2 regions of the Paenibacillus guangzhouensis genome follow, and region 1 is predicted to be linked to the other one. Evidence: predicted binding sites of a transcription regulator. Region 1 holds the regulator's gene; the other holds the start of a gene.

The links. The regulator NrdR, encoded in region 1, represses ribonucleotide reductase genes. The targets are predictions, from matches to a motif close to AACACNATATATNGTGTT.
Region 2: GCU39_RS15415 (adenosylcobalamin-dependent ribonucleoside-diphosphate reductase) is a predicted target of NrdR. The motif match lies at 1,762-1,779, and genes of this name have one in related genera.

What each region holds. Positions count from the first base shown of each region.
Region 1 is NZ_CP045293.1:3,792,683-3,808,361, forward strand. Features, by position in the region: gene GCU39_RS16970 (PadR family transcriptional regulator) at 764-1,315, shown strand; gene GCU39_RS16975 (BtrH N-terminal domain-containing protein) at 1,325-2,305, shown strand; gene GCU39_RS16980 (alpha/beta fold hydrolase) at 2,635-4,476, opposite strand; gene GCU39_RS16985 (TetR family transcriptional regulator C-terminal domain-containing protein) at 4,547-4,966, opposite strand; partial or broken gene GCU39_RS32395 (hypothetical protein) at 5,015-5,203, opposite strand; tRNA gene GCU39_RS16990 (tRNA-Ala) at 5,547-5,622, opposite strand; gene nrdR (transcriptional regulator NrdR) at 5,804-6,271, opposite strand; gene GCU39_RS17000 (alpha/beta-type small acid-soluble spore protein) at 6,386-6,604, shown strand; gene GCU39_RS17005 (lytic transglycosylase domain-containing protein) at 6,855-7,427, opposite strand; gene coaE (dephospho-CoA kinase) at 7,424-8,026, opposite strand; gene ytaF (sporulation membrane protein YtaF) at 8,077-8,769, opposite strand; gene mutM (DNA-formamidopyrimidine glycosylase) at 8,873-9,712, opposite strand; gene polA (DNA polymerase I) at 9,767-12,430, opposite strand; gene pstA (phosphate ABC transporter permease PstA) at 13,042-13,923, opposite strand; gene pstC (phosphate ABC transporter permease subunit PstC) at 13,920-14,870, opposite strand; gene GCU39_RS17040 (phosphate ABC transporter substrate-binding protein) at 14,944-15,679, opposite strand, start outside.
Region 2 is NZ_CP045293.1:3,417,745-3,433,423, reverse strand. Features, by position in the region: gene GCU39_RS15420 (DEAD/DEAH box helicase) at 1-1,501, opposite strand, end outside; gene GCU39_RS15415 (adenosylcobalamin-dependent ribonucleoside-diphosphate reductase) at 1,860-4,466, shown strand; gene GCU39_RS15410 (helix-turn-helix domain-containing protein) at 5,222-7,528, opposite strand; gene GCU39_RS15405 (ABC transporter permease) at 7,757-8,722, shown strand; gene GCU39_RS15400 (carbohydrate ABC transporter permease) at 8,737-9,621, shown strand; gene GCU39_RS15395 (ABC transporter substrate-binding protein) at 9,759-11,306, shown strand; gene GCU39_RS15390 (NHL repeat-containing protein) at 11,388-13,637, shown strand; gene GCU39_RS15385 (carbohydrate-binding protein) at 13,663-15,679, shown strand, end outside.

The DNA of each region.
Region 1 (15,679 bases):
GATTAATTTGCCGCTGATAATCATTCGACGATGATAACCTTATGAGACGCCGTTTTCTTACCCCACAAAGTGACGGCTCGTTTCGGAGATTATTCCGATTACATTGCGGGGACCTCCTCATCGTTTCACTTCACTCCGTCCGCGCGGACTGAACCCCGGGGTTCGCCCCTAGCAATCCACCACAACAAAAACCACGTCCGAAGACGTGGTTCATATTCGTTATATGGTGGAGCCTAGGGGGATCGAACCCCTGTCTTTGTTTTCCAAATAAACTGCTTCATCCAAAACAATACACAGCAAGTCAGTAGGCCTCGACATTGCAACATATGCAACTCGTACTTGCTTTTCAACGTTTTCTTCGATGGTTGAATTTTATTCCCCAATCAAATATTTAATAATCCTTAAAAACAGGCGCTCCTGCTGGCTTCCGAAAAAACGAAATACCACCAAAAAATTCTTTAGTGTGACCAAACGTGAGACCATGTTCTTAAATCTTTCATTATTCATGCATAGAAAAAAGCCTTTAAACACTCGGAAACCCTTGTGTTTAAAGGCTTCTTTAAGTATGGAGCCTAGGGGCATCGAACCCCTGACCTCTTCGCTCCAACGAAACGCTCTCCAGCGGTCACCATAAATACAAGGCAGATCGAAAATATAGCGCCATACGAGCCTGTAATATTTATCTGGTAGTCTCGGTTATTGATCTTTTATTACACCAGTGTTATATTACACATATGAAATAAAAAATATAAGGAGGCCCCTAATGCACACAATTTCGAATGTCGAATTCATGCTCCTGCAAATGTTCGCGGAATGTCGCCAAGCTTCCGGGTACGATATCAAGAAGCTAGTCGATCAGCGAGGCTACAGAGAATGGGCTAATATCAGTACGACTTCGATCTATGTAGGACTGAAGAAGTTGAGCGATAAAGGATGGATCATACCCGAGGAATCCGACGGGAAATCCGGCAAGGGACCAATGCCGACCCTCTTTTCCCTCACCGAAGCTGGTATGGCCAATTTGAGAAATGAAATCCTTGACAGTCTGTCTTCAACAAGGGAACGCGACATCCGCTTCGATCTCGGTTTGGCTGCTTTGCCTCATATCGGGAAAGACGAGGCTATCATTGCTTTACGGAAACGGTTGGATTTCCTTGCTCAAATTTCGATGACAATTAACCAAAAGTACGAATCACAAGGCGGTGTCAGCATGCCGCTGAACGTAAGAGCGCTGTTCTTGCATCCGATAAGCTTAATCGAGAGCGAGCAAGCGTTCGTTGTCCGTCTAATAAATGAATTGATTGAAGGGAGATGAGAGGGTTATATGACAAAAATCATTGAAGATTTTGTTCCTTATCAAGGCGAACATTGCGAGACGACCGCCATCGGCAATTTACTGCAACATGCTGGGGTCCAACTATCTGAACCGATGCTGTTCGGACTCGGGCAAGGACTTGGATTCATATATTGGGACTCGAAGGGAATGGAATTTCCGTTTATCGGAGGAAGGATAAAACCGGACGCATTGACTGCCAACCTCGCCAACCGGCTTGATTTGACCGTCAAAATTCAAGAAACGTCGTCCGTCGAAAAGGCTTGGCAGAACGTACGGAATTGTATCGAACGCGGAATTCCGATTGGGCTGAAATTGGACTCTTATTACTTAGATTATTTTACGAACAAAGTGCATTTTGCCGGTCACTATGCGGTCCTATACGGCCTCAGTGATGAACACGCCTACATGGCGGACACTAGACAACAGGGCGGACAGGTGATTACGAGCTTGACGAGCTTGGCCGCTGCCAGAAACGCCAAGGGGCCCATGAGTTCCCGAAATCGTTCCGTTGCTCTCGAGCCAATCGACAAATTGCCTCCGCTCGTTCCTGCTATACGCGAATCTTTGACCAAGAATGCGTATGACTATCTGAACCCACCCATTCGCAATATTGGCCATAAAGGCATTGTAAAAATGAGCAAAGAAATCTTGAAGTGGCCTTCCCGTAGCAACAATATTGAACATGATTTATGTCTAACTGCGTTGCTGATGGAGAGGGCGGGCACCGGCGGTGCTTTGTTTCGGAATTTATATCGGGATTTTTTGAGAGAATGCGCAGATCTGTTGGAAGAGCGGAAAATCGAACAAGCCCACTCTTTGTTTTCGGAAATAGCTCCGATGTGGGTCAGTGTTTCTGCGTCGATCGACCGTGCGGGAAGAACAGGTGACTACCAAGAGCTATTGCGAGCGTCGAAGCTTTTACTTGAGATCGTGGATAAAGAACGCACAGCCATGGAATTATTGTTGTGAAACATTTCATTTGGAGAGTGAATCGCCGTTTTCTTACCCCACAAAGTGACGATTCGCTTTCGGAGCTTTTCCGATTACTTTGCGGGGACCCCTTACCATATTCGCTACGCTACCTGCACGCGGACGAACCTGGTTCTCACCCCAAGCAATCCACCACAACAAAGAAACCACGTCGTCCGAAGACGTGGTTCATGTTCGTTATATGGTGGAGCCTAGGGGGCTCGAACCCCTAACCTCATCGTTGCCAGCGATGACCTCTCCCGCATTGGTCGGTTTCACTGCCCCAAATTTCAATGGAATTTATACTTGGCCATCCGAAGAATATGCTTCTATGACAACTCAAGATCCAAAACTTGACGAAGCCACTCAGCCACCTGATGCGGAGCTTCCAAAGGGTATTGATGACCATAGGGGATGAAGGTTGTATCGATGTGCTTGAATTGTTCCGGAATATGATGCGCTGCATCCCGGTCACCCCAATGGATTCGTACTTTTTGGGCGTTCCATAATTCAGGTTTTAGCTGGAAAGACTGGACTTGCGTTAACGCTGACATGACCATTGCGTTGGTAGAACGAATGCGGGCCGACTGCAGATCATGAATGACGTAGTTCGAGTAGTGATCCAGTCGTTCGCTGTCCGCGATAAAGTCATTGGCTTTCAGCAGTGTTTTTCTGAACGCGGAGCGAGATATAAGTTTCATAATCGACCTGGTAACACCTGCATATTTATATTTGGCATGAATGGGATGCAGTACGGGCTGCAATAGCAAGAGTTGCCTGATCTGCTGCTCAATTCTTTCCATGACCTTAGCAGCGATAAGTCCGCCGAACGAATGACCAATCAAAATAACAGGGCGATTCAGCTCGTGAATCATTTCGATCACAGCCTCTACATAGCCGTCCATCAGAGAAGGATGATGATGACGCGGTGAATGACCGAATCCGGGAAGGTCCACCAGCCAAGTATTGACATCATTCAATTGTTTCGCTATTGGAACGAAACAATCGGCCCCGCTGAATGTTCCGTGCAGAAAAATAACCGGTGTACCGTGATTCTCTTTTTCCAACGAAATCAGTTTGGATCTTCTGCGTTGCACGAACCCTTCGTGGTGCTCGGATGAGGGGTGGCTTAACCGGAAATCAAGATCGGCGATTACGTAGGGAATCGTGGTCGGAACAACGGATGTCCGTACTCCGTTCTTGCGCTCAAGTTCAAACTTCGAGGTAACCGGGAATTCCGATTTCACGAGAAAATTCATCGATTCTTTGGGAATTCCCAATCGCTTGCCGATGCCAAGTCTTAATAAAGAATTCAACAAAGCAAGCGGAATGGTGCCGAAAGGCGGCGCCGCTCGCATCTCTATCGCAATTTGCCTGATCAATGAACGGATCGACGGACTATCCTGCTTGGGATCCAATAAAAAATACGTATTACTCGCAAGCTCCTTTGTTTGCACTAAGTTAACAATGAATGATGCGACATGATCAATATGTACCATCGGCAGCCAGTAGTCCTTGCCTCCTGGAACGAGTGGCATAAGATTCCTTCTCACAGCATCTACCAGTATACTAAGACCGCCAATCTGCTCCGTAATTCCCGAGTAAGAATGGCCGATGACGGTACTGGGATTAACCGTGGACAGCGGAATGCCTAACGGTTTTAGTGCTTTTCGTATATAGGAGTCCGCTTGAAATTTCATCTTCTCATACGGGGGAGCTTTCTCAAGAACGGCATCCAGATTGTGAATAGCATTTTGCTCGTTATATGGACTCATATAGCCAACAACATGAATGAATTGCTTCAATCCTTTCTTCATATGGATTTTTTCGGAAAGTTCGGCCAATTCGATGGCAGGATTAAGAAATGCTTGCTCTGCCTCAGTCTGGCTTAACTCAATATTCATGGGACCGCCCGCATGAACGATGATATCGGAATTTTGTATTCGTTTGTAATCGTTCGCGGATAGCCCTAATTTCGGTTTTGACAAATCTCCTATTACTGCAGTAACGTTTTGCGCCTCAAGCAAATGTAACCGCCCGAGGGTATGTCGAAAGCGATCAAGACTTCGCACGAGTACAATAATGTCGTGATGTTTGGATATTAACTCGGCAAGAATATGGCTACCGATATAACCCGTCCCGCCAGTCAGGAATATTTTCAATTGAATCATCTGCCTTTCGATTCATTTAATAGTACTGAATAGTGCTAGTCGGTGCAAAAAAAATGACTTAAGTAACTAATCACTTAAGCATCGAAGCAAAAGCTTGAATAAGATTCTGAGCTAGCATTGGATTGTTGGTGGCCTTGGTTAGGAATAGAGCTCCTTCGATGGAGGTGACAATCAATGCCGCTGTCTCATGGACGGGCAGATTTCGGCTCAATTCTTTCTTTTCTATGCCTTCTTCCAGCAGCTTCTCAACAACTTGTAGTTGTTTATCGAAGAATGCTTTTATTTTAGCTCTCGCTTCCGAAGAGGAATGGGAAGTCTGCGTATAAAGTGTCAGGAACGGACATCCACCAACATAATCGATTTGTTCATTATCCTCCGTGAGGATTCGAAATAATCGCTCCATTTTTGCAGGAATGGACATGTCTTGCGTCAAGGTACGGGATATTCGTTCTTCATACCGCAAGATCAATTGGTCGACAATTGCTAACAAAAGCTCCTCCTTACTTTTATAGTGGTAATAAATGTTGGTTTTTGAAACTTTGCTGAGGGCAACAATTTCGTCCATGCTTGTCACTTGAAACCCTTTTGTTAGAAATAAGGTCGATGCGGTCTGCAGGACGATATCTTTGTTTGAAATGCTTGATCTTTTGTTTGTCATATTACTACCATACAGTACTATAATATGTATGTCAAACCCTGGATGTGATCGGAAATGATGCTCGAACATGATGGGCTTCGCTCTTTCGCCAACATTGCCAAATCAAAAAACACGCCGGATTGGCGTGTTTGAAGTTTATGTATGGTGGGGCCAAGGGGGATGTTTCAATCTCTGATTGAACTTGCTGACGAAGCCTATTCGACGAGGACAACCTTAGCGGTAGATTGAAACGCCGTTTTCTTACCCCACAAAGTGACGATTCTCTTTGGAGCTTATTCCGATTACTTTGCGGGGACCCCATTATCATTTTCGCTACGCTACCTGCGCGCGGACGAACCTGGTTCTCCCCCCCATTGGGGCTTCCCACCATAAACAAAAAACCACGTACAGTGACGTGGTTAAATTTCGTTTATGGTGGAGCCTAGGGGGATCGAACCCCTGACCTCATCGCTGCCAGCGATGCGCTCTCCCAGCTGAGCTAAGGCCCCGTTTGCAGGAACAGCATAGCATAGAGCAAAAAACATTGTCAATACAGAAATTGGTACAGGTCTTTAGGCATGCAGATTTGTTCTTCGCACAAGACTAACCTTGTCCACTCTTAACGAGTAGCAACTCCTGACTATCCATACCATCTCTCATGTTCATGCAGGTACGCTATCCATAGCTTCACTATTCATCCATCGTATGCTTCGATAACAGTCCAGTCAGCTCTTTCATGAACATGTTGATGTCCTTGAATTGACGGTACACCGAAGCAAAACGTACATACGCCACCTCGTCCACCGGATAGAGCTGCTCCATTAGCAATTCACCGATTTCACGGCTCTCCACCTCAGGATTGGCTGTGTTCCGCAATGCCTTCTCGACTTCGGAGACGATCATCTCCAGACGCTCCATTGGCACAGGTCTTTTTTCGCATGCGCGAATGAGGCCGCGCAATACTTTGTCACGACTGAATTCTTCACGGTTACCTTCTTTTTTGATGACAATGAGTGGCGTCTCTTCGATCATTTCAAAAGTTGTGAACCGCCGACTGCAGCGCTCGCATTCCCGGCGCCGTCTGATGGATCTATTCTCGTTAGCAGGCCGTGAATCCAGCACCTTTGTCCCCGAATAATCGCAATGCGGACATTTCATAAATAAATTTCCTCCGTCTCAAATCAATTACTTTAATTTTCCATTCGTTGCCTGAATAACAATCATCGTTAAGCACATAATACAATTACCAACCGCAAGGAGGTGAATACAGAGATGAGCCAAAACCGTTCGAGCAACACACTTGTCGTTCCTCAAGCAACTGCTGCTCTTGACCAAATGAAATATGAAGTTGCTCAAGAGTTAGGCATCGCTATTCCACAAGATGGTTACTATGGCAACATGGTAACACGTGACACAGGTTCTATTGGTGGTTACATCACCAAACGCCTTGTAACGATCGCCGAGCAACAACTTGCCGGTCAACACAGATAATTAAACCTTTTAGAGAGAAGCGTTGGTCAGGCTGTGCATACAGCTTGTCCCACGCTTTTCTTGTATTAGAGGTTGTTCAACAAATCATCATTTGATCACGAGGTCATTCAAGATGATGTATATTCGACATCGAATCTTGCACTCACCTTCGAAGTCCGGTACTCATTTAGGTTTTGCCTAAACTCCGTTCCTCCTTCTTCAAGTTCCCGCAACCTTCTCGGTGCTGAAATGCCGACTTTTTGAACACGCACTATGACAATTCATTCTGATAAAGATCCTTATATTTATTATAATAATAAACGACACGCTGTACATAGTTTTTCGTTTCCCCGTAAGGGATCTTCTTGACGTTCTCGAATTTACCGTCCCATGTATCATTCTGCAGCCACTTCGCAACTACACTTGGCCCTGCGTTGTATGCGGCTAACGCGACGTATGTATTATTATCGAATTTGGTTAATAGCGACTTAATATACCATGCACCAATCTGAATATTTGGTTCGGCCTCATGTTTGACTTCATCCATCGTCACGGTGTCGAATTTGCCTTTCTCAATAACCCAACTTGCCGTATTCGGCATCACCTGCATGAGTCCGAGCGCACCCTTCCGCGATTCGCTGCTTAACTTATAATTACTCTCCACCCGAATAATCGCAGCGATGAGCAGTGGATCCACTTCGAACTTCTTGGCGTGCTTCACAATGACATCTTTATAATGAATAGGATAAATCCATCTCCCCATCCAGCTTGAGTTGAAGAACAACACGGTTACCAGTGCAATAAATAGAACGAGCAATACCCTCTTTTTTCGTAATAGCTTCATCCGATCCCCTTTCTGCGCAAGAATTGATCGATTTGTTCTATCGTCTGCTCGAGTCCATAGCGGTTATCGATGACAATGTCGGCTTTTTCCTTTTTGAGTTCAATATCTAGTTGCGCGTTCAGCCTTTTCACTGCTTGCTCTTCCATAATCTCATCCCGCTTCATCAGACGCTCAATCTGTAACTCCCGCGGTACATAGACGACCATAATCTCATCGAAAAAACCTTCGTATGCAGCTCCCGCTTCATATAAGAGGGGGATGTCTGCCACGACCAGCTTCTCCGGATGTTCCTGTTCATACTGATTCATCCGCTCACGAATGGTTGTCCGAATCGCAGGATGTGTAATGCTCTCGAGCACCTGACGCTCTGCCGGATTCGAGAAAATAATCTCACCAAGCCGTTTGCGATGAAGCGTTCCATCTGCCTGTAAAATATCTTGTCCAAAATGCGCAGCCACCTGCGCCAAAATCGGAGAAGATGGCTCCATGATCTCGCGCGCAATTTGATCTGCATCTATAAGTAAGGCACCCCGAGCAACAAGGAGCGACGAGACAGTACTCTTGCCCGTCGCAATTCCTCCGGTTAACCCAATATTCATATTTGTCACCTCAGAATATAGTACAATTCATTTGATGTGTAAAAGTGCTTCTAGAAAAATCGAAGAATTCCCATAATAATGAGCACCACACCTGGAATAAAGGACAATTTGCGCAACCATTGCAGCCCCGCGAACATAAGTCCTACCCGCGTCCCTAAATAAAGGAAACTTCCGCTCGCGAACGTAATGGAAATACAAGTCCATAGTGGCGAAAACCCGAGCAGTGCAGCTCCGAGCCCTGCGCCAAAAGCATCCAGCGACAATGCAACACCGAGCAATGCAGCTTCGGATGCTGAGATCACACCCGAACGGTCGACATCTGCCGCCGATGGGGTTCTCAGAATTTGAATCACAAGACCAAATGCACGAATTTCGAACGTGAACACGGTCTTCTTCACAGCCACATCTTGCACAGCTTCGCGGTCTTCAGACTCGTGATGAACCTGTTGCTCCTCATCATCATCACGATTTTTGGAACCGATAAGTTGAATCAACGCCCAACCACCAATGCCCATCAGAATGAGGGCACCGACCCATTTACTAATTTCAGGCGATACATAGTTCGCAATCCATACCCCGATGAGCATTGAGGTATAAATAATAATGCCTGAACAAGCGGAGATAATGACGATCGATAAGATTGGAATTCGTATTTTCCGCAAGCCGTAGGTCACCCCTACACCGAACCCATCCAGGCTCAACGCGCATGCGAGCAATACCAATGACAACAAATGCACAAGCATCCCATACCCTCCCGCCTGCAGCTCGATAAGTCACCGAATTGAAGGTGCAATTGTGCCGCAATGTCTTCCACATCATATGGGCGGGAAGAGGAATAAGTGCCTATTAATTTGCGAAGGAATCCGGTTGGCAGCGCGGACAATAATGCGTACCGCGACCCCCAACAATCGTCTTCACGACTGCCGTGCCGCAGGTGACGCAAGGCTCGTCTTTACGGCCATAGATCTTCAAATATTGCTGGAACATCCCCATCTCGCCTTGTCCATTAACATACGATTTGATGGATGAACCACCCGCATCAACTGCTTCTTGCAATGTTTCGATCACGGCATGATAGATGCGCTCAAGCTGTTCACTTGATAACGAATTAGCCTTCTGCTCGGGATGGATGCCGGCACGGAAAAGTGCCTCATCGACATAGATATTCCCAATCCCGACGACATATGCTTGATTCAGCAAGGTTGGCTTAATATGCGTCGCGCGTTTGCCGATCACGGCACGGAACTTCTCGAATGTAAACTGCTCATCGAGCGGTTCTAGACCGAGCTTGTTCAATGGCGCCATCTCGAATTCCTGGCCCGGGTCGAACAGATGCATCGTGCCGAATTGTCTGACATCCTTGTACCGCAGCTCTGTCTGATCCGTAAAATGGAAAATGACATGCGTATGCTTCTCCACAGGCTCGTCCGAACGATACAGTCCGTACCGTCCTTCCATTCTTAAATGAGATACGAGCACAAGCCCGTCTAATACCATGCGGAGGAACTTCCCTCTACGCTCGACCTGCTGGAACGTGTGCCCTTCCAGAAGATGCGCGAACTGCAGCACATCGTCTGGACGTTGTATGATGCGAGGGAGCGACACGGTGACCCGCTCGATTTGCTTCCCTACGATTAATTGATTTAATGTTCTTCTTACAGTCTCGACTTCCGGCAATTCCGGCATATGACTTCACCTCATCCTCCATTATACCGAATTGTGAGACCCATTTCTTATGGATTATTTTGCTTCATACCAGTTCGCACCGAAGCTAACGTCCGCTTGCAGTGGCACATCCAGCTTAAGCGCGCCTGCCATCACTTCCGGTACAAGCTTTTTCATGATCTCAAGCTCATCCTCTGGTACCTCGAACACCAATTCATCGTGTACCTGAAGCAGCATGCGGCTCTTGAGGTTCTCATCCTCAAGGCGTTTTGCCATCTGCACCATGGCTAGTTTAATAATATCGGCTGCCGTTCCTTGGATTGGCGTGTTCATCGCTGTTCGTTCTGCAAAAGAACGAAGGTTGAAATTCGATGCCGTAATCTCCGGTAAATACCGTCTGCGTTCCAAGAGCGTCGTGACATAACCGTCCTGACGTGCTTGCTTCACGATATCGTCCATATATTTGCGCACCCCTTGGAACACAGCAAAATACTGCTCAATGAACTGCGCTGCATCACGGCGGGTAATGTGCAAGTTCTGCGACAAGCCGTAGTCGCTAATACCGTAGACGATACCGAAGTTGACCGCCTTCGCTTGACGACGCATATTCGCATCCACCGCTTCGGCAGGTACGCCGAAGACGTCCATTGCTGTTTTCGTATGAATGTCCATATTGTTCACGAACGCTTCGATTAATTTCTCGTCTTGTGAGATATGCGCGAGTACCCGCAGCTCAATCTGGGAGTAGTCCGCTGCGAGAATTGACCAGCCTGATTCAGACGGCACGAATACTTTGCGGATTTTGCGTCCTTCCGCTAGGCGAATCGGGATATTCTGCAGGTTCGGGAACTGGCTGCTCAGACGCCCTGTCGCAGCGATTGTCTGACGATAGTACGTATGCACTTTCCCTGTCTCGCTGCGCACCTCTTTGAGCAGTCCTTCCACGTACGTGGATTGCAGCTTCGCAATCTGGCGATAATGCAAGATTTGCTTCACGATGTCATGATAAGGCTCCAGCTTCTCCAGCACTTCAGCGTCTGTGGAGTAGCCTGTCTTCGTCTTCTTCATGACCGGCAAGCCTAATTTGTCGAACAGAATATCACCCAGCTGCTTCGTCGAGTTGATGTTGAACTCCATTCCCGCAAGGCGGTAGATGTCCGCAGCAAGTTGATTAATGATCGTCTCAAATTCCACCCCAAGATCCCGCAAATCTTCCACGTTCACGGAAATGCCCTGCTTCTCCATATCGGCGAGCACTTTAGATAACGGAAGCTCCAGATCGTAGTACAGCATGTGCATCTCGTTCTTCTCGAGCGCTTCTTGTTGTTTCACCATTATCTGTTGAACCGCCATCGCTTTACGGCCCAAATGCTCAGCGAGTGTTGCAAGATCAGGCAATTTGAACTTTGCGCCTTTGCCGTAGACATCTTCATCACGCTTGACCGACGGCAGTTCATACTTGGACGCCAAATAATCCACCGTCTGATTCGAATCCGTCGGATCGAGAATGTATGCTGCGAGCTGAACATCAAACGCCGCGCCTTCAAAAGCAACTCCTTGCCAATGCAGCGCAAGATCCGTCTTGTGCAGATCATATCCACGCTTCGGAATTGCCCCATCAGAGATCCAAGCACGAAGCGGTGCCGACTCTTCTGCTTTCAATTGTGCGTAAGGTACATAATAGCTCGTATCCGCTGTCCGGAAAACGACACCGATCACATCCGATTGGTGCGGGTTCTCGCCGATTGACTCGGTATGGAACACTTCCACGTTGAATAGGTCGGCGATGAGCTGTGGGAGCGTGTCCGAATCCACGATGACAAGTTGGAGCGGTGCAGCTGCCACGGATTCCATGCCCTCTAACGCTTCGCCGGACTCGTCTAAGGCAGCAATGCGTTCGATTAATGATTTGAACTCCATTTTGCGGAAGAAAGGAAGAGCCTGCGCAGCTGGAATACCGTTAAACTTCAAATCCTCCCACGTCTGGGTAAGCGGAACCTCGCGGAAAATCGTCGCCAGCTCCTTGCTCATCCGAGCCGAGTCAGCATGCGTCTCGACGTTTTCCTTGATCTTGCCTTTGAGCTCACCTGAGCTGGCAATGACATTCTCCACCGTGCCATACTGATGGAGAAGCTTGAGTGCCGTCTTCTCGCCAACACCTGGAATGCCTGGAATGTTGTCCGATGCGTCACCCATGAGCCCTTTCAGATCAATGATCTGATTCGGCGTTAAGCCGTATTTCTCTTTGATTTCCGCAGGGTCATACGCTTCAATCTCGGTTACGCCTTTACGTGTAACGGCGATTGTCACGTGATCTGATGCGAGCTGCAGCATGTCTTTGTCTCCAGAGATGACGATGACTTGCTTCTGCTGCTCGTCCGCGAGGCGCGTCAAGGTCCCGATAATATCGTCGGCCTCATAGCCGCTCAGCTCGAAATGGGTAATGCCGCACGCCGTTAGCAGCTCGCGGAGCAATGGGAATTGCTCAGACAGCTCCGAAGGTGTCTTCGCACGTCCGCCTTTATAGTCCTCGTACCCGGCATGACGAAAGGTCACTTTGCCGGCGTCGAACGCCACCATCAGGTGGGTTGGTTTCTCTTCTTCAATTAACCGCAGCAGCATCGTCGTGAAGCCGTATACCGCGTTTGTATGTAATCCGCTGGAATTGGTTAATGGCGGCATCGCATAGAAGGCGCGATTCGCGATACTGTTTCCATCAATCACAATCAGTTTGTCCATTGTACACCCCTAATTTAAGCGTTAAATGAATTTGTACGTTGAAAATAATGCTGTGCGCTCGAGGCTCGCTCCGCGTCTGAATCGTTCTTCCGATGACAAAGGCGAACGCTATCGCTTCTCCAGTACGATTTCAGCCGCTCCGCTTACATGCGACGGATTATGTGATTATGTGAATATGCTGTCCGGTGGAGTGTATGGTTAACTGCTTTTTGGCAGTTATTTCGCGCTGCACGAGCCAGAGTCAGCTAATTAACTGCCTTTTGACAGTTAATTTCGCACTCCACGGGCCAGAGTCAGCTATTTAACTGCTTTTTGGCAGTTATTTCGCACTCTGCACGCTAGAACCAGCTAATTAACTGCTTTTTTGCAGTTATTTTCGCACTCCGCAAGCCAAAGTCAGCAATTTAACTGCCTTTTGGCAGTTATTTCGCGCTCAGCACGCTTAAAGCAGCTTTTTTCAACGTCAAAAGACACATACGCCTATTCTTCCCTCCATTTTACCATAAGGAAGTGGTAGTTAAAAATGCAAAGAAAGCTTCCCCGCACGTTGTCCCCATCGGACTCGTCAAGAAGCTCTCATTAAGCGATATATAGCGCGCCGACATGCTGTCTTAGCGCTTTAATTTGCGATTGTTGAACCACAGTGGAATACGGAAGACCATATTGATCAGCAAAACGACGAATACAAGCACCGCCGCGGACTTGTCTGCAATTTGACGCGCATCTTCGACGATCGCTTCAGACTGTACGTACCAGAGATGAACCGCAAGCGTCTCGCCTGGCGCGAATAGACTGAAATCCCACATTTCGCCCGACGTGCTTAGTCCCGCCGTTAGAATGATAACCGCCGATTCACCGAATGCGCGGCCCGCCACCAGACATACCCCTGTCACGATCGCATTCAAAGCCACAGGCAATACGACCGTACGGATACATTGGAATCGCGTCGTACCTAATGCATAAGATGCGTTCCGAAGTTCATTCGGTACCGCACGAATCGCTTCTTCTGTCACGCGAGTCAGCATCGGCAAGTTCAAGAAAGCTAAGCTGATCGAACCGCCAAGAATTGTGAGGCCAATACCGAAATACTCTGCGAAGATCGCGAGTCCCAGCATCCCGAATACAATCGAAGGAACAGAGGATAGTGCTTCTACACAAATCCGCAGACCTTCCGTAAATTTGTTCGCTGGCGCATATTCCGCCATATATATTCCTGCGCCGACCCCGATCGGAATCGAAATGATTAACGACAGAATAAGCACATAGAACGAGTTGAACAACATCGGGCCGATCCCGCCGCCCGCTTCAATCTCATCCGGCAAATCAACCAAGAACTTCGGTGTGATCTCCGGCAATCCTTTATGCATAATCGTATAGAGCAACCAGAAGATCAGAAGAATGATCAACAAGCCAATAGCCCAGAAGCCCCCTGTCGCCATCCGATCCATGAAGCGCGCACGCATATTTCGTTTTGTCGCTGTGAATCCACTCATGCTTGTGCACCGCCTTTGGCCCGTAGGAATCGAATCACGAGAATAAGAATCATAGATATCGCTAGAAGGAGGAACGCCATCATATGAAGCGCATAGTTCCACGTCGACTCGAACTCGACATTCGAGATCTGCATCACGATGTTACTCGTCAATACCGAAGCCGGTGTGAACAGCGTCTTCGCAATCTGCGCCGTATTCCCGATCACCATCACGACAGCCATCGTCTCCCCAATGGCACGTGTCATCCCTAGGATCACCGCCGTCATAATGCCTCGGCTTGCCGCAGGAACGACCACTTTGAGGATCACTTGCAATCTTGTCGAACCAAGCGCATAAGCCGCTTCGCGATATTTCTTCGGCACCGCCGTAATCGCATCGTCACTGATCCGACTGATCGTCGGTAAGATCATAAGCGAAAGGACAAGCGCCGCAGCGAGCATACCGTCCGCTAGATCTTCCCCCGTCCACTCGCGCAGAAGCGGAATGAGCACCGTAAGACCCAAGTACCCGTATACAATGGAAGGAATCCCTACAAGCAGATCAAGTACCGGACGAATAAAGCTGCGGAACCATGCTGGCGCAATCTCAGCATTGAAGATCGCAATCGCGATCGAGATCGGCACCGAAATAATCAGCGTCAGTCCTGTCAACGTAATCGTATTCACGATAAAGGCAGCTGCCCCATAGTGCTCTTCTTCCGGCGTCCAGTCGAACGAGAGGAAGAACTCCTTGAAGGATACCGTCTCAAAGGTTAAGAAGCCTGTTTTGGCAATAAAGACAATGACGAGTGCCAGGACAAGACAGAGGGCAAGGATACTGAAGAGAAAATAGCTCTGAAACAGCTTATTCGTAAATCGTACGCGAGCTGCTCGATTGAACTTCGACTTCGTCGTAACACTGCCGAGAATCGATGTCTGTGATGCCTGTTCAGAAATAGGCGTTTGCATAAGGTTCCTCCCATAAAGCAACCAGCCCGATTCCTCTCAGGCTGGCCGCTAGGTTGTTCATGAATTCATGGAATTATTTCATTGCAGATAGTGGAATGAATTTCATTTTCTTTGCCGTTGTTGTTTGGAACTTTTTGTTCTGGATGTACTCGATGAATGCTTTTACTTCGCCAGTTGGTTGACCTTTTGTCATGTAGTAGCCATAGGACCAAATTTTATATTTGCCGTTGATTACATTGTCAGCCGTTGCTTCAACACCATTGTATTTCACAGCTTTGATATCGCCGCTCACATACACCAAGTCGATGTAACCGATCGAGTTCGGCGTTGTTGCTACAGCTGTCTTCATATCACCGCTGGATCCAACTTCTTTATAGTTCTTGCTCTTCTTCACGATATCGCCGCCGCCAAGCGCTTTGGCTTGATAGTTAACGCGAGTACCGGAACCGAATGCACGTGTGATGACGACGATATCCTCATCTGCACCGCCAACGTCTTTCCAGTTCGTGATTTTGCCGGAGAAGATTCCTTTCAATTGATCCGTTGTCAGGTTATCTACACCAACGTTTTTGTTAACAACCGTTGCGAACGGAATAACCGCTACTTTGTTCGCCACTTGGCCTTCAAAAGCTTTGAACCCTGGAACATCTGTGCTTGCATCCCAGTCACAAGCGCCGATATCCGCGATGCCTTTTTTAACCGCTTGAGGTCCTGTTACGGAACCTTTACCGGATGCTGCGAAGGAAACCTTCGGATGAAGCTTCTGGAATTCTTTTGCCGCTTGCAGCGTAAGTGGAAGAAGGGCTGTG
Region 2 (15,679 bases), 370 kb from region 1:
TATGCTCTTCGATCGTTCCGGTGGTGGAGAGATTATAGATTTTGACATCATTTGTCTGCCCGAGCCGGTGGACGCGGCCAATTCGCTGCTCGACGCGCATCGGATTCCAAGGCAGATCGAAATTGATCATGTGGTGACAGAATTGCAGGTTAATGCCTTCGCCGCCAGCTTCTGTCGCAATCATCACTTGCGCGCGGTTACGGAACAAATCCATCATCCAATCCTTTTTGCCCCGATTCATACCGCCTCGATAGGGAACAGCCACCATATTCTTGCTGCGGAAGAAATTCAGAAGGTAATCCTGCGTCTGTCGGTATTCGGTGAAGATGATCACTTTATCGTTCATTTCTTCAATCAATTCGAGCGCTTTCTCAGCTTTGGTATTGGCTTTGATCTGCCGGATCATATTCACAAGCTCCCAGATCTTCGCATGGACAGGAGAGTCTTCCGGCATTTTTTTCGATAGATTGATGAGGGTCAAGAACACGGCATCTCGACTGCTGCATACTTCACGCTGCAGCGTAACGAGGGAGAGCATGCTGCTCATATCGCCGTTAAGCTCGTTATAGCGATCCTTGACGAAGGCCGTTACGCCGTTATACAGTGCCATTTCTTCATCGGACAGCGTTAACGGAACATTCTTGACGAATCGTCTGGTGAATCCGATATTTCCATCGCTTCGCCGATTGCGTATCATCACTTTGGACAATTCGCTCTGCAGTTGGTCCTCATTCTTCGGCAGCCGCTTATCCACGATGAAGTTCGCGGCAAAATCACTGACACCGCCGAGCTGTCCTGGTTTCAATAACGTAATGAGATTATAGAGCTCGCTGAGGTCATTCTGAATCGGTGTCGCTGTCAGCAGAAGACAATATTTTTTGCGCAATTGGGTAATGAATTGATAGTTGGTTGTTTTCTTGTTTTTCAATTTGTGGGCTTCATCAATGATGAGCATGTCGTATTCATTCTGCAGGAGCAGGTCCTTATGTGGATCGCGCTTGGCGGTATCCATCGACGCGACGACGACGTCATAGTGCCATGTGTACTCTTTTTTCTGTGCAACGGCAGCGATGCCGAATTTCTGATTCAGCTCGCGAACCCACTGAAGGACGAGAGAAGCAGGTACGAGAATGAGCACTTTGCGTGCAAGGCCGCGAACAAGATATTCTTTGAGAATGAGCCCGGCCTCAATGGTCTTGCCAAGACCTACCTCATCCGCAAGGATGGCTCTGCCGCGCATTTCATGAAGGACCTTCGTCGCTGTCTCGATTTGGTGAGGGAGCGGACTCAGATTGTTCAATTGGGTGAGGCACTGCAACTCGTCGAAGCTGGAGACCACCTGAGATTGTTCCGCTTCATAATGAAGACTGAATAACGTAAAGTCGTCCCAAGGACCGTTCTTCGCTGTGCGTTCTTCTAATTCTGAGAACCAGGCACGATCGAACTCCATCTCAACAGGCGATGGTTTGGCCCTTGACGTATTGACAGAATTTATAGACATGATGAGATTAGCTCCTTCGTGATGATGTGCAAAAAATTATAGAAATTCATGAACTGTTCTGGTTAGTATGGACGAAAATGGGCGGCTTCATAACTGGGTTACAATATTCTCCAAATGGAAGGATTAAGAATTGCAAGTCTAGAAATAGAGCGTGCGATAGAGAAAAAAGAAGCTTGAAGGGACATGCTGCGGATTCTTGGCAGGAATTCCACATCACACCATTAGAAAGTACAATATGTGGTATAGTATAATGATTAACGCACACAATATATTGTAAACTTTACATACAATAAATATGCGTTTTTGTGCGGAATCATAGGTTTATGGATTGTTAATATGCTAGAGGAGGTTATTTTTGTTGAGTACGACGCATAAGCAGCGGTTGGAAGGATTAAGTGAGAAAATATTTTTGGATCGTTACGCGTGGAAAAATGCAGATACGAACGAGACGAAGGTCGGAGATGTCGTCCTCGTATTAACCAAAGATGATCCGAAATTTCCAGCTAAAGAGGTTGGGGAAGTGATCAAGCGGGAAGGCCGTTCCGTGACTGTGAGAACTCGCAGCGGTGAAGTGGTCGAATCGACAGTTGAGAAGCTGACTCTAACCGTTGAGAAGACGCCTGAGGAAATGTGGGATCGTCTTGCAGCGGCAATGGCATCGGTGGAGAAAACTCCAGCATTACAAAAACAATGGACGGAAAACTTCAGATATATATTAGATGATTGGAAATTGGTGCCGGGCGGACGGATTGCAGCCGGTGCAGGCGCAAGTGAAGAATTAACGTTGTTCAACTGCTACGTGATTCCTTCGCCAAAAGATAGCCGCGGCGGCATTATGGCGACATTGTCCGAGATGACAGAGATTATGGCACGCGGCGGCGGTGTTGGCATTAACTTATCCTCGCTGCGTCCGCGTCGCGCGATAGTTCGCGGCGTAAATGGTTCGTCGAGCGGTGCGGTATCGTGGGGCGGATTGTTCAGCTACACGACAGGCTTGATCGAGCAAGGCGGAAGTCGTCGTGGTGCGCTCATGCTGATGATTAATGATTGGCATCCGGACCTTATGGACTTCATTACCGTCAAGCAGACAATGGGGCAAGTGACGAATGCAAACCTGTCGGTATGCGTGAGCAATGGCTTCATGGAAGCGGTGAAGAAGGATCTGACTTGGGATCTGGTCTTCCCGGATACTTCGGATCCGGAATACAATGAGATCTGGGACGGCGACATGGATAAGTGGAAGAAGCTAGGCAAGAACGTCATCCACTACAATACGGTTCGTGCTCGCGACGTATGGCATACGATCATGGAATCGGCTTGGAAATCGGCTGAGCCAGGCGTCGTATTCATGGAATACTACAACCAAATGTCGAACAGCTGGTATTTCAACCCGATCATTTGTACGAATCCGTGCGGTGAGCAAGGTCTTCCAGGCTGGGGTGTATGTAACTTGTCCGCGATGAACCTCTCGAAGTTCTATGATGAGGCGAACCATGACGTCGATTGGGCTGAGCTCGGCCGCGTAACACGTTACTCTGTACGGTTCCTAGACAACGTCATTGATAAGACCCCTTATCATTTCGAAGAAAATAAAGAAAATCAGCAGAAAGAACGCCGCGTGGGTCTCGGAACGATGGGACTTGCAGAGCTCATGATTAAGCTGCAGATTCGTTATGGAAGTCCAGAATCGTTAGAATTCTTAGATAAACTATACGGCTTTATCGCCAAAGAATCCTACCTCGCATCGGCAGAGATTGCCGGCGAGAAAGGTTCTTTCAAAGCGTTCGACCTTGAACCGTTCATGCAGAGCGGATTCATGAAAAATATCGTCGATGTCTATCCTGAAGTGGGTGCAGCGATTGCCGAGAAAGGTATGCGTAACGTAACGGTCATCACGCAAGCTCCGACAGGAAGTACGGGGACCATGGTTGGTACATCGACAGGGATCGAACCTTACTTTGCGTTTAAATTCTACCGCCAGAGCCGTCTTGGCTTCGACGAGCAGTTCGTACCGATCGCGCAGGATTGGATCGATGCTCATCCAGGCGAGACCTTGCCGGATTACTTCGTAACGGCGATGGACTTGTCTGCGGAGGATCATATCCGTTCGCAAGCAGCGATTCAGCGCTGGGTGGATAGCTCCATCTCGAAGACAGCGAACTGTCCTTCAGACTTCACGATTGAAGATACGAAACGTCTCTATGAGCTGGCCTTTGATCTTGGCTGCAAAGGGGTAACGATCTATCGCGACGGCAGTCGTGATGTACAGGTGCTGCAGACGGAGAAGAAGGAAGAGAAGAAAGAAGCAGCAACGCAAGAAGAAGCAGCTGCGACCAAGGAAGAGAAGGGTGCGATTGCGACACTCGACAAATCGCTTGCAGTGAATGTGGATGCGGGCACCAAGCAAGTCTTTGATAAACAATACAAGAGCCGCCCGCAAGTATTGCGTGGGGCGACGTACAAGATTAATACGCCATTCGGTATGGCTTACATTACCATTAACGACAATGAAGGGATTCCGAGCGAAATCTTCTTGAACGTGGGTAAAGCGGGCTCCGACGTCTTCGCGATGGCGGAAGCATTAGGCCGCGTATGTTCCTTGTTCCTGCGGTACGGGGATCATGGTCAGAAGGAAGCTCTTCTCATCAAACATCTGAAGGGTATTGGCGGATCCGGTGCGATCGGCTTCGGTGTTAATCGCGTAGAATCGATCGCCGATGCGGTAGCCAAAGCGCTCGAAGCGCATATTGAGAGTAATGAGCTCGCAGCTTCTTCGGAACATATTGCGCCAATCGCGGCGACAATTGCGGTCGAAGAGCCGGAAGCGGCAGCGCAAGCTGACCATGCTCATGATGCGAGTGCTTACACGTCGCGTGACCTCTGTACATCATGCGGTTCGGCATCTCTGATTAATGTCGAGGGCTGCAAGACATGCACGAATTGCGGATATAGTCGCTGCGGGTAACTTTATATGAAGACAAGAGTGGAGTGCTTAATATAATAAAGTGCTTCACTCTTTTTTTTATATGAGGTGAAAGTAATCATACAACCCTTATTAATCCGTTTAAAGCCTTATGAAAAAGCATCAACCACTCAAATTTATGCCCAGCTGCGTGGGGAACGCCGACGAGAACTCTACCGCCGGTTCTTTTAGGATTTTTATATTATAAAAAGATAAAATGTACCTATGTAAACTGTTACTTAACTAAAAGGTAGGATAGCTTAATCATTTCACGGATACTGTTATCCAGACAGTAGATTAAATGGCGAATATAAATTAGTTCTGGTCGATGAAAACTGGAAAGTATATAAATTAAAGCGATCCAAAGACAGATTTGAAATAAGAGATACAATAGAAATTTGGTTGCAGGAACTAAATAATAATCAAACTGATAATGGATTTTAGTCCCGACGTTTTCAATTTATAGGAACACGATAGCTCAAAAATCACCATTAAGGCTGCCGGCAAAAGACCGGCAGCTTTTGTTTAGGCTAACGGGCAGGATGATATAATGGGGTGAATGGGGGGATTCTTCCATCATCTCTACTAAATCACTAACCGTAGCAAGATAACCTCCGATTCGTACCGCTTCCACTTAAAATCTAATTACGTTTCAATGCCCCATTCCCATGACTTCATTCCAATCAGTTTATCATGAATTAGAGCTTTGCACGATTGAACGGAGTATTGTAATCGCCGAGCAATTGAATATTAATTGTCTAATTAGAATTTATTTCTCTATCATAGAGAACGTTCACCCTGTACTTCGAAGGCGTAATACCGTACTTTTTCTTGAAAGCTGCCGTAAAATAGGAAGCATTCGTGTAGCCCACCTTGGCAGATATATCGACGATTTCCTGACTGTAGTCCTGAAGAAGCAGTTCCCGGGCTTTTTCGAGCCGGAGGCTGGCAACGTAGTCCGGAAAGGTCGTACGGGTACACTCTTTAAATATCTTGCTAAAGTAAGATGGGGTAATATTCAGCTTTTCCGCCATAAGGTTAGCCGTCATATCCTGATTATGATAGTTGCTTGTAATATAATCGATCGCTTTTGATGCGATGTCTCGCATATTCGTATTATTGAGATTGGCAAGTACGGTGGATATCTCTTCATACAGCACCGTAAAGGCATCGGTAAAAGCAGAGAAATCCTCAAATTTTTCGAATTTGACATAGAGCTCGTAATAATCGGGATTGTTATCGGCAGCGCTTTTGGCTCCAATGCCTTGGGGGATTTTGGCGATGTCGACGGCTAACTGCGACAGTAGGCTGATAATCGTTTCATAACGCAAAAGGCTGCAGGCTGCGAATAAACGATCCAGCGCCTCTAGGTAATCAGGAAGCGAGGTTCTCTTTAGAGCTTCGGTTACCGTCATATATAAATGGGACAGCGATTCGTTTGTGATCTCCTTATTCGCCATGCGAGCGTAAATGACGGTCCTTTTTCCGAACAGCAAACGGTAGTTTGTGAGTCTGTATGCTTCTTTGTAAAGTGCAGGAAGATCGGTTGACTGGTGGGTTATTGGGCTTACTCCGATCGTGATATCAAGTCCGAGTATGTTATAAACGGCTTGGGAAGCATCTTCAAGGAGTGCATTCAAGTCTATTTCGCCGAATTTGGCTCCCGTAACGAGAAGTACGGCATGTTCGGTATTAATGACATAGACATGGCAGCTAGCGCAGCTTTGTATGTACTCCGAAACGATATTGCCGATTGAATGAAGCTGAAAATCGATGGCTTGTATGGTGTTGTTTTCTTCGAATTGTCGATGGTTGCCTATTCTCAGAACGATGACGGCATGAGGGGCTCCTGTGCCCATTTGTGCTAAAATATTCATTCTTCTGAGAATATCTTCGATCTCTTCGCCTTTCATGCTTGTTCGGGATAGATTGAACATCTCCATCGCCGCCTTGTTTTCCACTTGCTTGTCATAGCTGTTCATCCTCTCGATGATTTTCGCTGTGGCATTAGACATGGCCTGGAGCTCGTTACGATTGGAAGAAACTTGTGGGATATCGCCGAACAACCCTCTAATTCGGTTGAAAATCGTATGAATGGGATAGTAGATGCGATAGGAAATATAGAGCGATGTCAGGAGAACCAGCAACAGTACGAGAAAACCGATTAGGAGGATCGTATTCCTCGCTCCAGTCAGCTTCTGAACGCTTAATTCATATTCCATCATGTGGACGACATAATAATCGCCTTCCGGCGAACGAATGTAGCCCAAATTGTATTTGCGGTCGTTGACGGTTGTCGTAAAATGACCGGAATCCTTGTTGTCCTTCATCATTTTTGTGATATATGGCTTTTGAGAAACGTCGGCATTGAAATGATCCATGTCATTATGGAGAAGAACAGTTCCGTTCTTATCGACTACGTAAATTTCCTGGCCTTTGGATAAGGCTGCAGGAAAGATGGCTTGATGGATCATATCCATACTGACATTCATCATGACAGCGCTGTCATATCCTTGATTACCTGTCGATCTTTCACCTATAAAGATGGATATGATATGCAGGGCGTCTCCCGACATTCGCTTGAACGTCCAGGGGATCGGTTTCCCCGGGGTTTCCGTCCATAGCATTCTCGTTATGCGTCCTTCCTCCTCCTCCGGGATTCCTGAGTTGGATGCCTTGAATAAAATATTGCCTTCTCCGAACAGGTAGAGCGAATTAATAAACGAATAAGCGGAAAGCGTACCCAGCGTATTATTGACCGTAGCGATCATCGTATCGTTCCATTCGGTGTTGTTTTCGTAAATGAGCTTCTTGACGGAGGGGTTTTGATAGGTACTGATGATCGTTTTTTCGGTCGTGTCGATGTAATTATGCAATAGTGTCTGGATATTCGTTAGGGCGAGGTTATCTGCGACATTCAGATCCTCAATCGTCTTGTTTTGAAATAAGTAGAAAATGGATATAGCAATCAGAATGACTGCAAAAGTGGAAATGCTCAGAATACTTAAAAACAACTTTATCAATACGATGTTCCCTTTGACCGTAGGAATATAGCTTCTGATCATAATGGTCTCCTTTGCCCGACATATCGCTCTGACAATCAGTATACAAGAGATCGAAGGCGTCCGAAAAGTAGCTGCAGCGACTTCTATAGGATGTCAAATAATTATTAGCTGTGAATGTCAAAAAATTATAAGCATTATAAAAAAGTGATATTGTCAAAAAGAAGCAGGACGTGTAGGTTGAAGGGGCTAGCAATGATATTCGAATATTAACCTAGGGGGAAGTGGACGATGCATTCGCAAACAGGAAGTCAGCCCAAAATGAATCAAGCACCTGCATTGGGTAAAGCAAGAAACAAAATAGGTGGGAATGGCCTCTTGTATATACTGGCGATACCTGGCCTGATGTACTTGCTTATGTTTTGTTATTTGCCGATGGCGGGGCTCGTGGTCGTCTTCAAAAATTACAATTTCATGGACGGGATATTCGGCAGCCCTTGGGTGGGCTTCGAAAACTTTCGTTTTTTTTTCAGCAGCTTCGATAAAGCGTGGAGAGCAACGCAAAACACGGTTCTGCTGAACAGCTGTTACATCGTATTTGGCACAGCGATCTCACTTATTCTGGCCTTGCTATTTAATGAAATCAAGGGGAAAACGTTTTTGAAGGTGGCACAATCGGTTTCTTTCTTCCCTTACTTTATCTCGTGGGCGGTGGCCGGCGGCTTGCTGCTTACACTCATCGATTACGACAAAGGAACAGTCGAACAGCTGCTTCAATGGCTCGGGTTTGCCAAGATCGACTTCTTTTCGGAGCCGAAGTACTGGCCAGTGATTCTGACAATTAGCAGCATATGGAAGTTTTCAGGCTATAATGCAATTATCTTTTATGCCGTTTTGCGGAACATTGATCCTTCCTATTATGAATCTGCCATTGTTGAAGGCGCTACCCGTGTGCAGCAAATGGTCCGCATTTCACTACCGCTTCTTCGCCCAACGATCATCATCCTGACACTGCTCGCGGTAGGAAGAATCTTTTACGGCGATCTAACGATGATGCTTGGGTTAACGAATCTGAATCCGGTTTTATTCTCGACGACCGACATTATCGATACGTTCGTTTACCGGTCAGTTATCAAGAACGGTGAGTTTGCGATGGCGTCTGCCGTAGGGCTGTACCAATCTATTTTCGGTTTTGTGCTTGTAATCGTTTTCAATTATGTGGCAGGAAGATTCGATAAAGACTATAAAATTTTCTAGGAGGTGGCGTTACATTGAAAGCAAATCTGTCTGACAAGATTTCTGTTGCATTCATGTATATGATTATCGTGCTGTTTGCTGCCTTTTTCATCTACCCACTGTTGATCGTACTTGGTGTGTCATTTACCGACGAAAAGCAGGTGGTAGCGGAAGGATATGCGATTCTACCCAAGCACTTTAGCTTGGATGCTTATAAATACATCTTCACCTCACTTGGCGATAAAGTGATGTCAGGCTATCTGGTGACGATATTCGTCACGGTGGTCGGGACGGCCGCCTGTATGGTGGTCACGACGACCTATGCCTATGCGGCCTCGGTGAGAGGCTTCAAACACAGAAATGTGCTTAATGTGCTTGCCTATATTCCTCTGGTGTTTAATGCCGGAATCTTGCCTTGGTACATTCTGCTAACCAAATATTATCATCTGACGAACAGCCTTTTCGCTCTATTCGTTCCAGCGCTCATGAATCTGTTCTATGTATTTCTACTACGTAATTTTTTCAGTACCGTGCCTCCTGAAATTGCCGAAGCGGCCAAAATTGACGGAGCTGGGCATATCAGTATCTTATTTCATATTTACATCCCGGTGGCAAGGGTCGGTATGGTTACGATTGCTTTGTTCTATGCCCTTTCCTTCTGGAATGACTTCTACCTGGCAATGATGTTCATGACAAATCAACAATTGTATCCCCTTCAGTTCTATTTATACACAGTTCTGTCTAATATCGATTTTCTTAGCAACAATCAAGGCACTGCCATGGCAAGTGCAATCAAGGTTCCCCTGCAGACGACGAAAATGGCTTTGACATGCATAACAGTGGGTCCAATTATTCTCGTTTATCCATTCCTGCAGCGGTTTTTCGTCAAAGGTGTAGTGATAGGGGCTGTGAAAGGCTAGCTGGCTACGGTAAAATTGACCCCCATGACAAAGGAGGACGGAGAATTCCTTAGCTCGCCATTCAATGCGAAAGTTGCGATGTTAACATATCAACTTGTTTTTTATTTAGAAAGATAATAAAAGGAGGCCAACCGTTTATGAAAAAGATAGCTGTCGCTTCACTATCTCTTGCCGTATTAACTTTACTTACAGTCGGCTGTAGCACGACAAATAAGGATACGCCCACGAGCAGCAATCCGAGTGTATCAGCGCAATCATCGACAAAACCGTCAGATTCCGGTACTGGCAGACCGGCAGAATTTAAAAAAATTAAAATGGTCGCGCTTGGTGATGAATCTCCACGGATGAAAGATTTTATGACGGATGTCAATAAAAAACTGAAGGACGAATTGAACACGGAATTGACCGTTCAGTATATGCCATGGTCGGCATACGGCTCCGGTCAACAAATTGAATTGATGCTCGCCGCCGGTCAAGATTTCGATTTCACATTTACAGATCCAACCTGGTTGAACCAACTTGTACAGAAGAAAGAAGCTTACGACTTGACTGAACTGGCTGACAAATATATGCCGGACTTGAAAAAGAATCTTACACCCCAGCATTTTGAAGAATTCACGATCAATAACAAGCTTTATGGGATCCCGATGGGGTATGCTCCTTTATCTGCTAACGCTTACTCAATCAGCATTAGGCAGGATTTGTTGGAAGAAGTCAACATGAGCGAAATCAAATCGATGGATGATCTCTATACATTCGCCACACTTGTCAAAGCAAAACATCCAGACATGTATGCGACGCCGAATACGGTTTCTTTCGTACAGCCTTATTTACGAGGTTTGTCCGACAAGAACTATACGTGGGATCAGGGGCTGAAGTATTTCTTGACAGATGAGAACGCATCGGAAGGCAAGTTAGTTTCCTTCATCGATAGTCCGGAATTCAAGACGCAGAGCGATTTTTTCAACAAGCTTTATACGAACGGCTTGTTGGCAAAGGACATTTTGACCAATAAGGCCGCTGCGCAGGACTTGTTCGCTTCTGGCAAATATATGTGGATGCAGGGAAGAAGCGGGGGCAACAACATCGTTGAGGTATTGCCAAATTTGCAAAAGAACGTGCCGAACGCCAAACTTAAAGACTTCTTGTTCGCTCCTGACAAGCCGAAAATTAAAAACGCTTACTCCAGCACGGCTGTCATGGTGCCAGCCTACTCCAAGAATGCCGAAAGAGTGGCAATGGTGCTGAATCTGATGCAGAAGAACTTGGATAATTTCGATTTCTTCGCCTATGGGATCAAGGATAAAGACTACAAGCTCGTAAATGACAAAGTGGAGAGGATCAATAAAGATGAGCTTTTCTATCAATGGGCGCTGTTCAACGTGAATTTCCCGAGATATGAAACGACGGTGCCAGATAGCTTCATAACCATCAACAAGACATGGGACAACGGTGCCATACCTTCTAAGGCGTTTGGTTTTACACCCAACATGGAACCAGTCAAAGTGGAAAGAGCGAAGCTGGATTCCGTATACGACGAGCGGATCAAACCGATTTTGGTAGGGGTTATCAGCTATGACAAAGGAATCGAAGTTGCCAAAAAAGAAATGGCTGCAGCTGGCTGGGATAAGTATTATTCGGAATTACAAAAGCAATTTTCTGCTTATAGGGCAGGAAAAAAATAGAAGCTCATATCCGTGAGAACATGGGAGGATTCGCACAATGCGGGTCCTCCATAATTGGAGAGCATCGGAGGCTGCAAGGAAATGAAACATAATTTATTGGCGGGTATACCGGATGAACATACCCGATTTACGCAATTGCCGAACGAAAAAGGCCATAACGCCTCATGGGATTTTTGCCGCTCCAAGGACGATCGATTCTTTGTAAGCGTATGCGGTGAGGGTGACATCCCGGTATCGGCTCTCCTGTACGAGTACTATCCGGATACAGGGAATATAAGAGAGATTTGCGATGTAGCCAAAGCATGGATCGTTGATCCCGCACAAATGCCACCTAGTAAAATTCACACGTCGCTAGATTTTCTGTCGGACGGAAGGCTAATCATGGCTACACACAATACGGCACCGGCTCCCAATCATAAGAGATGGCTGTTTGAACAACACTATGAAGATATTTGGGAAGGCTATCCGGGGTCAATCCTAATGATTGTCGATCCAGATTCGAACGACGTCCGTGTATTGGGAATCCCTGTTCCGAGGGAAAGCATATATGGCGGGATTCTGGGTAATGATGAACGCTACTATTATTTCACAGGGTACATGCGCGGACATTTTTACCGACTAGATTTGGAAACCAACGAAGTAAAAGATTACGGTAAAATCAGTGAATTTGCCTCCTGCAGGCTAATTAAGGATGCCAAAGGTCGTATATATGGTGGCGCTTACACGGGTGAGCTATGGAGATTTGATCCCGAAAAGGATGCAATCGAAGACTTGAAAGTCAGCTTTCACTCCGAATTTGGGAACAAATACAGGAGAATGCTTATTTTCGGACTTAACACGCCTAGAGATACCCTGCTTTTTATTTCTAATATCGATGGTGATGTCATTGAGCTGTATCCCGAGACCCTTGAGACGGTAAGGCATGGATTCGTGCATTTAAGGCCGGAGCAGCCTAGGGCTCCTTATTTAACTCATACAATAGGAGGTTTAGCGGCGGACGAAAACTTTGTGCTCTATTACGGTTTGGAATCTTATCATGACGCGGAATTGATGCGATTGGTCAGGTGGGATATTCTGGGGGGAGGGGAACCTGAAAATCTTGGATTGATTTCACCTTCCGGTAAACAGGCCTACTACATTTGCGAAATGCACTTTGATCGTCGAGGGCTGCTGCATATGGTAGAGGTATGCGGTGAACACTCTCCCTATATTTTAGCCATTGATACGAAACGGATTCAGGTTCCTGGGGAAGATGCGCCATTAGCTAAGATCAAACCGATTACCTTGCACAATATGCATATGAATAATGATAGAATCTATGATCTGCATATGGAAGCGGACGTAATTAGTACTTTTCCATTACATAGATTCGTTTCATGGAAGAACGCCAAAGTGAAGCATATGAAAGAAGGTACGGATGGAAGTGTATATGGCATAACGGGGAGCGAGAGCGTTTATCTGCTGCAGATGAACTTCGAATGCGCGGAGCCTTTATTATTCGAGGAGCTATATGCGGAAGGTAGTACGGTTTCCTGTATCGATGGATATGATCATACGATTCTCGTCATGACTTCCGATCATCGATTGCTTGTAGTGGACTTGTTAAAGAAAGCTTGCGTACAGGTGATCGCGCTTGAAAACAAAAAATTAAATAGGATTCATTGTCTAATCCAAGAAGATAAGCTGCTCATAAGCGATTCGGACGGTAAATTATACGTGTTCGACCCTGTTGAATCAAAAACAGACGAGCTTATGAATATCAGTCTGCAGGAAGTTTGGAGCCATCTTGTCAAGTTAAATGAGGATGAGATTATTTTGTCCGGTTGGGGTGACGAAATTCTCAGATACAGGGTATCCACAGGGCATGTGGAGAGACTTGACGTTCTTTCGCAAGCCATCAAAGGCAGAGCATTCAAATCCACGATTACGACATCTGCCTTGCTTGACGACGGAACACTTGTATGTGGTACATTCGATGGTATTTTATACACCCTCTCAGCCGATAGAACCAGCGTGATTTGCTATGGAAGATTGTATTCCACAGGAGAGTTAAGAGGATTGATCCGGATATCGGGAGACCGGGTTGCCGGTATTTACGGAGGTCCGAAAGATGCCGGGCACGTATTCGCCTTCTCACCTCGAGAAGGGTTGAGGGATCTGGGCAGACCGCGGGTCAACAAGGAGACGGAAAGCTTGAAGAATATTGACTCGGAGTGGGCTAGTATTCATTATATTTCATGCATTTTACACACAGCCGTGGGAAATCGTTTGTACGTTGCTTCTGGAGAGGAATTTGGCTGCCTCATCCGTTATCAAGATTTGATCATCTAATTGTCCCAAATGAGGAGTGATTGGAATGAAAAAACTCGGGTATTTACTATTGTTTTGCATGTGTGCTCTTAGTTTAACGATCTTCTCTGATAAGGCAAACGCTGCCGAAAAAACGGTATATTTCTACGACACCCACGAAGTGCTTCACGGAAATCCTTATACCGGGACAGCCTTTGATATCAATTCTCCTAAGCCTGCTGGATCTCCTGGCTACACATTCTCGAATGACCCGGCCATAACGGATTATATTAATGGGGCTCTGCAGATACCGGCGGATGCGGATATCGTGCGGTTGCAGATCGCTTGGGCAGATTTTGAACCGACCGACAATGGTTTTAGTTGGGACCGCTTGGACGCATTCATGAACCGAATCAATGCCGAGGGGAAAACGGTAGAGTTTCAACTGCTGATGTCCGAAAGTCCGGATGTCGCCAACGACCCCAGTGTTTTTCCGTATATTTATCCGCCAGCATGGCTCTTTGACGTTAAAGGAGCTTCGTTCAGAATGGCTCCTTACAATGGAATCTATTCCGCCAAACAGCCGATCTATTATGACCCTATCTTTCTGACGGAGCTTAAGGAAGCGATTGACGCGTTTGCTGCTCGATACGATACGAACCCGGGCATGGCCTGGGTTGATCTTAGAGCGTTTTCCCTATTCGGCGAATGGTCAGGTTGGAATGATTCGTCCAACTTCCCATGGCCGGACAGCGCCACTCGGAAGCGTACCTTAGAAAGCATTATCGATATTTATAAAAATGCTTTCACAAACACGATGGTCATGATGCCGAATCCCGGCGCTGCCGTAGTCCCTTCTGATTCCGATGCGAATACGCAAGCAAAGCGCTATACAGCGTTCGGGTTTGAGTATGCAGCCGCTAACGAGAATTGGGGATTCCGGTCCGATACCGTGAATAGTGCTTTCCCTTGGATGGATTACGGTACGGTTAGCGAGAATGTATGGATTAACCGCTTATTGCGTCGCGATCACATACAGGTATCCGAAGGCGGAGGTTGGGATAGTGGTATTATGCTGAACAATCCACGTATGGTCGTGAAAAACGCTATTGAAGCTTACCACTCGAATCTGCAGGGAATCAACAATACGAGTTTTGCGGATTGGAACAATATGAAGGCAGCTTACGGCGAGTGGTTTACTACATTAGCCAGATATTCCGGATACCGGTTTGTCATGCCGAAAGCCACCTATAATGACAAAGTCAAACCAGGCGGAAATTTTACGTTATCCCAAACTTGGGTCAATAACGGGGCAGGATTCAGTCCCAAGTCTTATGCACTGAAAGTCAATTTCACGCATCCATCCACCGGTGACGTGGTTTGGAGCGGGACGGATGCGACTTTAGACCAGACGAGATGGTTTAAAGGGGACTATCATGATGTCATTTCCTCCTTTACTTTGCCGGAGGGGTTGGCTCTAGGTACTTACGATGTGAAAATCGCCATGGTCGATCTCGCTGGAAACCCCAAAATCTCGCTAGCTATGCCGAACGGAAACGGTAAATTTTATACAATTGGAACAGTCAATATCGCTTCTTCCAGCGACTCGTATAAGGATCCGGCACCTAGAGCCCAGTTCCGGTTGGAAAACGAGGATTACACGGGTGCTAGCGGGGCCTATGGAGTTTCGCCGCCTCCGGAAGGTGAATTTGGCGCCATATATATGGAGCATGCAGGAGATTGGGCAGAGTATAGCAACGTAGACGTTCCAATTAGCGGCACTTATACGGTCGAGTTTCGATATTCAACGGAAGAAGGGAATAAATTCCATGTGGAGGTAGACGGAACTGATGTAACCGGTTCGATAACAACGCTTGACTCGGGAGGCTACAATAAATACCGGACCTTGGAAAGGCAAATCACCCTTACTTCGGGCAGGCACACGATGAAGGTCGTCAGAGAGGATGGCCGTTGGTTTTTTATGAACTGGATGCGGTTTACTTTGGCTAACCCCGACGAGATCAAAATCCAGGCGGAATTGCCGAGCCTTCAGGATGGGACTTGGCTGTTTGCGAACGATGCCA